DNA from 2 places in the Streptomyces sp. NPDC002206 genome. Region 2 is predicted to be linked to the other one. Evidence: riboswitches for the same ligand, from Rfam matches in the RefSeq annotation. Region 2 holds a riboswitch; the other holds the start of a gene.

Region 1 (3,399 bases), on a different contig from region 2:
TGCCATCCCGGACCGACAGTCGGTACCCGGACCCGACCGGACGGGGGTCACCCCAGTGCCCGCAAGGGCTCCGGACCCCCCTCCGGGCGCGCCGCTACGGAGCATCCGCCCTGGCCGATTTCAGCGGTACGGCGGGATCGGCCGCCCGCACCGGATCCAGCCGTGCCCCCGCCTCGATGAGTTTGCGCCCCTGGGCCAGATCGCGCGGCCGGCCGACGGCGAGAACGGCGACCAGCGCGCCGTCCCGCAGCCAGCACACGGACCAGGCGGGATCGGCCGGGTCGCCGCGCCAGAGCAGGGTGTCCGCACCCCCGTGATGGCCCGCGTACTGCACGAACCGGTCGAACTGCTCGGACCAGAAGTACGGCACGGGGTCGTATGCCAGGAGCTGCGACGCCCCGTCCGCACCGGCACCGATGATGTTGGCGGCGGCGGTCCGCGGCCCTTGGAGGGCGTTGTCCCAGTGGTGGACGAGGAGCCGTGTGCCGTACCGCGCGGAGGGGAAGGACGCGCAGTCCCCGACCGCGTACACATCGGGCAACGAGGTGCGCAGCGCGGCATCGGCGGTCACCGATCCGTCCGGACCGAGGGCGATGCCGGAGCCGGCCAGCCAGCCGGTGGCGGGCCGGGCGCCGATCCCGACGACCACCGCTCCGGCGGCAACCGTGCGGCCGTCCGCGAGGACCACGCTGCCGGGCTCGATCCGGGCCACCGGCGCGCCGGTGAGGAGTTCGGCGCCGCTCTGCGCGTACCAGCGGGCCATCGGGGCGGCGACCTCGGCGGGCAGGACGCCCGCGAGCGGACGGTCGGCGGCCTCGACGACGGTGACCTCACAGCCCGCTGCGCGGGCTGCAGTGGCGAATTCGGCGCCGATCCAGCCCGCGCCGACGACCACGACGGTGTGCTGCTGGTCGAGGACCGGGCGCAGCCGTGCGGCGTCGTCGAGGGTGCGCAGCAGATGGACGCCGGGCACCCCCTCGGAGCCGGGCAGCACCACCGGTTCGGCGCCGGAGGCGATGACCAGGACGTCGTACGGGACGGGGCCTGCCAGGGTGTCCAGTTCGTGCACGTCGGCCCGTACGCCGGTCACGTCACGGCCCAGTTGCAGCTCGATGTCCAGCTCTTCGAAGTCGATGTCGAAGGCGGAGCCTTCGGCCGTGCCGAGCAGCACCGCCTTGGACAGCGGGGGCCGGTCGTACGGCTGGTGGGGTTCGGCACCGATCAGGGTGACCGGGCCGGTGAAGCCCTGTTCCCGCAGGGCCACCGCGGTCTGTACGCCGGCCATGCCCGCACCGACGATGACGACGCGGCGCTCTGTCCGCCGGGCCGGCTGCTCTGTCTGCTGCTCGCTCACCTGTCCACCTTAAGCATCTGACGAACCGTCAGGTCTTGGAGTTCCTCGACCACACTCGTCCCGCTGCCCTCCTGCGACTCCCATTCCCAGCGCTCCTCCAGCCGCACCCGACCGTCCGCAAGGCCGACGACGGTGGAGACGCAGTGTCCGGAGGAGGTCGTTCCGTCCTGCTTCAACTGGACGTACCGGAAGTCGAGTCGATCGCCGGTGCGGGTGCCGACGAGATGGCCCCAGACCACGTCCCCGCCCGCGTAATCGGCCCAGATCGTGCCCTTCTCCTCGTGGTACGTGAAGCGGGTCCGGGTGCCGACCTGACCCGGCGCCTGGTCGGCGACCGGCGAGAGGACAAGTCCGTCGAGTGAACGGGCCACAGTGGCTGCTCCCTTACTGGGTCCGGGTGACGGGGTTTAGGGTGGCCAACGTAAGACACTCGCGGGAGCCCGGACGCACCGGGCTGAGAGGGAGGCTGCGCGGCCTCCGACCGTACGAACCTGATCCGGGTCATGCCGGCGAAGGGAGGGGCTGGACGCCCATGCGATCGTCCGGGAACATCTCGGCAAACGGATCCGACGTACCCGGATCCGACGTCCTCGTCATCGGGGGCGGAATCATCGGTCTGGTGACCGCCTGGCGGGCGGCGCAGCGCGGCCTGCGCACCGCGGTCGTCGACCCCGACCCGGGCGGCGGTGCCGCCCGGGTCGCGGCCGGAATGCTCGCCGCCGTCACCGAACTCCACTACGGCGAGCAGATGCTGCTCGGCCTCAATGTCGCCTCCGCCGCGCGCTACCCGGGCTTCGCGGCCGAGCTGGAGGCGGCGAGCGGCCAGGACATCGGCTTCCGGGCCTGCGGCACCCTCGCGGTCGCCCTGGACTCCGACGACCGCGCCCATTTGCGGGAACTGCACGCGCTCCAGCACCGTTCGGGGCTGCAGTCGGAGTGGCTCACCGGCCGCGAGTGCCGCCGCCTGGAACCGATGCTGGCGCCGGGTGTGCGCGGCGGTCTGCGGGTCGACGGCGACCACCAGGTCGACCCCCGTCGGCTGGCCGCCGCCCTGCTGACGGCCTGCGAACGGGCCGGAGTGGTCCTCCACCGCGACCGGGCGGAACGCCTGGTGGTGGTACGGGACCGGGCCGCCGGAGCCGTACTGGCAGCCGGCACGGAGCTCGCAGCCGACCAGGTCGTGCTCGCCGCGGGCAGCCTCAGCGGGCGGCTCGCCGGGCTGCCGGACGAGGTCGTGCCGCCCGTCCGGCCGGTGAAGGGGCAGGTGCTGCGGCTGACCGTGCCCGCCGCGTACGCGCCGTTCCTCACCCGGACCGTGCGGGCCGTGGTCCGCGGCAGCCATGTCTATCTCGTCCCCCGCGAGAACGGCGAGCTGGTCGTCGGCGCCACCAGCGAGGAGATGGGCTGGGACACCACGGTCACGGCGGGCGGGGTCTACGAACTGCTGCGCGACGCCCATGAGCTGGTGCCCGGCATCACCGAACTGCCGCTCACCGAGACCCGGGCCGGCCTGCGCCCCGCCTCCCCCGACAACGCCCCGCTGCTCGGCCCCACCGCCCTGCCCGGCCTGCATCTCGCCACCGGCCACCATCGCAACGGGGTGCTGCTCACCCCCGTGACCGGTGACGCCATGGCCGAGCTGCTGACCACCGGCGAGCTGCCCGCCGTGGCCCGCCCGTTCACCCCCGGGCGGTTCTCGCCCACCGTCGTACCGCCGCCCGCCGCGCCCCCGACCACCGCACGTCAGGAGCAGCCCGCATGACCGACTCCGCCGCGCTCTCCGTGTCCGTGAACGGTGATCCCCGCTCGATCGACGCCGGCACCACCCTCGAAGCCCTCGTCGCCACCCTCACCGCGGCGCCCTCGGGCGTCGCGGCCGCTGTCAACGAGACCGTCGTCCCGCGCAGCCGGTGGTCCACCGCGGCGCTCGCCGACGGCGACCGGATCGAAGTTCTCACCGCGGTCCAGGGAGGCTGACCATGTCCGACGATCTCTTCGCCCTCGGCGACACCACGTTCGGCTCCCGGCTGATCATGGGGACGGGC
Region 2 (3,399 bases):
GAGACGGCGACCACACAGCCGGCCGTACGCGCCAGCTCGCGAGCTGATTCCTCGGCGGCCCCGACGCCGTCGGAGGAGTCCACGCCGCGGCCGCCGTCGCCCGCGCCCGCGAGCGCGATGATCTCGGACGCGTTGCCCCGGATCACACTCGGTCGCAGTCGCAGGAGCTCTCGCGCCAGCGCGGTGCGCACCGGCAGCGCGCCGACCGCCACCGGGTCGAGGACCCACGGCGTGCCGGCCGGACCCGCCGCCCGTGCGGCCTCGACCATGGCGGAGCGCTGCTCCGCGTGCGGGGTGCCGAGATTGATCAGCACACCGGAGGCGATCCGGGCGAACGGGCCGGCCTCCTCCGGAATGTCGACCATGGCCGGTGAGGCGCCAAGCGCCAGCAGGACGTTGGCGGTGAAGCCCGTGACCACAGAGTTGGTCAGGCACTGAACGAGAGGGGAGTGCGCCCGCACGCGTGCGAGGGCCTGCGGAGCGAAGGCGGTGTGATCGGCGGATGTAGCGGGCATGGGATATCGCTCCGTGGGGGAGTGGATGTCGTTCGGACGTCGGGGGTCCGTCGGCCGACGGCAGGTCAGTCCTGCGGGCAGTGGCGTAGCCGCAGCGGCGCGTAGATTGCGAGCGCCACGAGGAACGCCACGTAGTACGAGAGGTCGGCGCCGTGCAGGGCGGCCGCCACCGGGCCCACGTACAGACTGGTGTCCATGAACGGCACGGCCGCGGCGAAGGCGATGGCGAATGCCAGCAACGGGGGCCATCCGGACTGCGGCCGGGCGGTCTCGGCGGCGAGGTCGATCGCCGCGCCGCCCCGCGCCCGGGCCCGTGCGATCCAGTCGACGATGACGATCGCCACGAAACCGGGAATCCAGTAGCCGACGAACAGCAGCACGTTCTGGAAGCGGGCAGTGGTGTCGGCAGCGTGCATCCACAGCACCAGCGGGAAGCCGAGCACGGCGGCGAGGGCGGCGGCCGCCGGGCGCGGGAGGCGCACGCCGACGGTCTGCAGAGCCAAGGAACCGCTGTAGTCGTTCATGGCGTTGCTGCAGAGGGCCGCCAGCGCCACGGCGAGCAGCCCGAACGCGCCCAACGCCCCACCGCCCAGCAGCTCGTCCACACCCGCGGCGGTCTGGTCGGTCAGCACGGACGCGCCCAGCAAGCCGAGGGCCTGGACGGCCACGAAGGACACCACCAGGCCGAGCAGCGTGAACCAGAACATGCGCGGGCGCGAGGTTGTGCGTGGCAGATAGCGGCTGAAGTCGCTGGCGTACGGAGCCCAGGACAGGGCCAGACTCAGTGCGATGGTGCTGGTCAGGACGAACGCGCCGGCCTGGTCGGCGCCGTGCGCGGTGCCGGTGCCGACCGCAGGGACACCGTCGAGCAGCCGCCAGGCGATCAGCGCGAACGCGGCGGCGAGCACGAAGGTCATGACGATCTGGAGCCGGTGGATGGCCTCGTAGCCCAGGACGCCGAGGGCGCCTTGGGCCAGCATCATGGCCAGGACGCCGAGCCAGAACGGCCAGCCGCACAGCCGCGCGAGCGCGTCCCCGCCGAACAGCCCGATCAGCGCGTCCCAGGCGACCGAGGACAGCCACTGCAGGATGCCGGGCACCGTCACGGCCCGGCCGAAGGCGAGCCGGGCCAGCGGCAGCTGCCCGGCACCGGTCTGGCTCCCCCAGGTCCCCAGGTAGGCGGTGGGCACCGCGCCGAGCACCGTGCCCAGCACGACGGCGGCGAGCGCGGTGGCGAAGTCCAGGCCGAGGGCGATGCCGACGGTGCCGGTGAATACGCCGGTCATGGTCAGATTGGGAGCGAACCACACGGTGAACAGGCGCCCGGGACCGCCGTAGCGGTTGCTCTCGGGGACCGGCTCGATGCCGTGCGTCTCGACGCGGAGGTCGCCGGGGGCCGCCGGCATCCGTCCGTCGAAGACGGTCTGCCGGCCGTCGGCGGGCAGCCCGCCGGAAACATGCGTCAAAGGCATGAAAGACATCCCTCCGCCAGTGCGAACTGGTTCAGGTTCGACGGGTGTGATCTCAGCCCTCGGGTAGGGCACCCCGTGTCCGGTACGACCGTCAGACTAACCCGGTCCCTTTGAACACCTGCACGGAGGTCTGGGTGGCCACGACTCGGTGGGTTCGTCCGTGGCGTGGATGCGCCGTCCGCGTTAGGGGGCGGCACGCCGTGCTCACGGTCGCGTTCCCACCTCCGCGTGACCCGTGCGATCCAGATGCCAGCGGTGTTCCACCTCGAAGCGGTGCAGCCCGGTGCGGCGTTCGACGATCACGTCGACGGTGGCGCGTTCCGTGTTGGTGCACGTGGCGGTCGCTCCGTCGGGGTCGGTGTAGGAGAGCGACACACAGTCGGCCGGGTCCTGGGTCACATCGATCCGTACCCTGCGCCGCGCGGTGCCGCCTGCGACCGACCAGTCGGGCAGCCCGATCCGTGCGCGCAGCAGTGGCGCGGTCAACAACGGGTCGCGCGGCCAGTCGGCGCCACCGATCCGCAGCTGAAGCATGGGCAGCGGGGGCAGCCACCGCATCGTGGGACGGCGGGCGACGGCCGCCACCACTTCCAGTACGTCCCCGCCGCCGAGGCCCGCATGGAGCCATGCCCATCGCTGGGCATTGCCGTGCCCGGCGATCCGGGCGACGCCTCCCACGGCGTCGGAGAGGGTGAACTGCCGTTCTCCGACGATGAGTTCCCCCTCGAAAAGGGCGTCGGGGGCAGGCACGACCTGGGCGGCGGGCAGCAGTTCACGCTGCCAGGACCAGCGCGGAAAGGTGTAAAGGGGTGCTCCGCCGCCGGTGACCGCCAGGCGCCAGGTGATCGCGCCCGCGGTGCCTTCCAGCAGCCGGGGCGTTGCCCGCACCCCCGGCACCTCGAAGTACGCCTCGCCCCGGGGCGGTGGGGAGTCCGGGGCCCCGAACCGCTCGGTGACCGGCGGTCCGTCCGGTGGGAATACGGATATCCAGCCATGCGCCCGGGCCGGGCCGTCGTGCTTGGGTGCCACCACTTCGTGGTGGATCCACACGCCGGTACCGGTACGGGGATCGGTCAACGTCGCGTACCAGACTTCGAGCCGCCCTGGACGGCCGGTCATCCGCGGCGGGTAGAGCGAGTTCACGAGGGTTTCCTTTCACCGGGGCGCGGGGGCCCCGTACCGTGCGCGCACGCCTGCCTCGGCGGTGCTCTCCACGATGCCGGGGCAGGCCCGTTCGGCCAGCGCCGCGATCGTCAGTGAGGGGTTGACGCAGAGCGAGGTCGGCACTGCCGAGCCGTCGGTGACGAACAGGCCTGGATGGCCTCGCAGTTCGCCGCGTTCGTCGAGTGCCGAGGTGGCGGGGTCGTCACCCATCCGGCAGGAGGCGAGGGGGTGCGCGCTCACGGATCCGG

What was found. Region 2 has a riboswitch for thiamine pyrophosphate ahead of ACWCP8_RS05220 (purine-cytosine permease family protein). Riboswitches for the same ligand answer to the same signal wherever they lie in the genome.
Region 1: another riboswitch for thiamine pyrophosphate. It lies ahead of thiO (glycine oxidase ThiO); the one in region 2 lies ahead of ACWCP8_RS05220 (purine-cytosine permease family protein).

Annotation. Positions count from the first base shown of each region.
Region 1 is NZ_JBSFCW010000007.1:11,898-15,296, forward strand. It holds gene ACWCP8_RS15645 (NAD(P)/FAD-dependent oxidoreductase) at 95-1,285, opposite strand; gene ACWCP8_RS15650 (hypothetical protein) at 1,351-1,725, opposite strand; TPP riboswitch at 1,777-1,889, shown strand; gene thiO (glycine oxidase ThiO) at 1,887-3,116, shown strand; gene thiS (sulfur carrier protein ThiS) at 3,113-3,331, shown strand; gene ACWCP8_RS15665 (thiazole synthase) at 3,334-3,399, shown strand, end outside.
Region 2 is NZ_JBSFCW010000002.1:71,735-75,133, forward strand. It holds gene thiM (hydroxyethylthiazole kinase) at 1-515, opposite strand, end outside; gene ACWCP8_RS05220 (purine-cytosine permease family protein) at 581-1,987, opposite strand; TPP riboswitch at 1,979-2,073, opposite strand; gene ACWCP8_RS05225 (hypothetical protein) at 2,192-3,130, opposite strand; gene ACWCP8_RS05230 (GMC family oxidoreductase N-terminal domain-containing protein) at 3,143-3,399, opposite strand, start outside.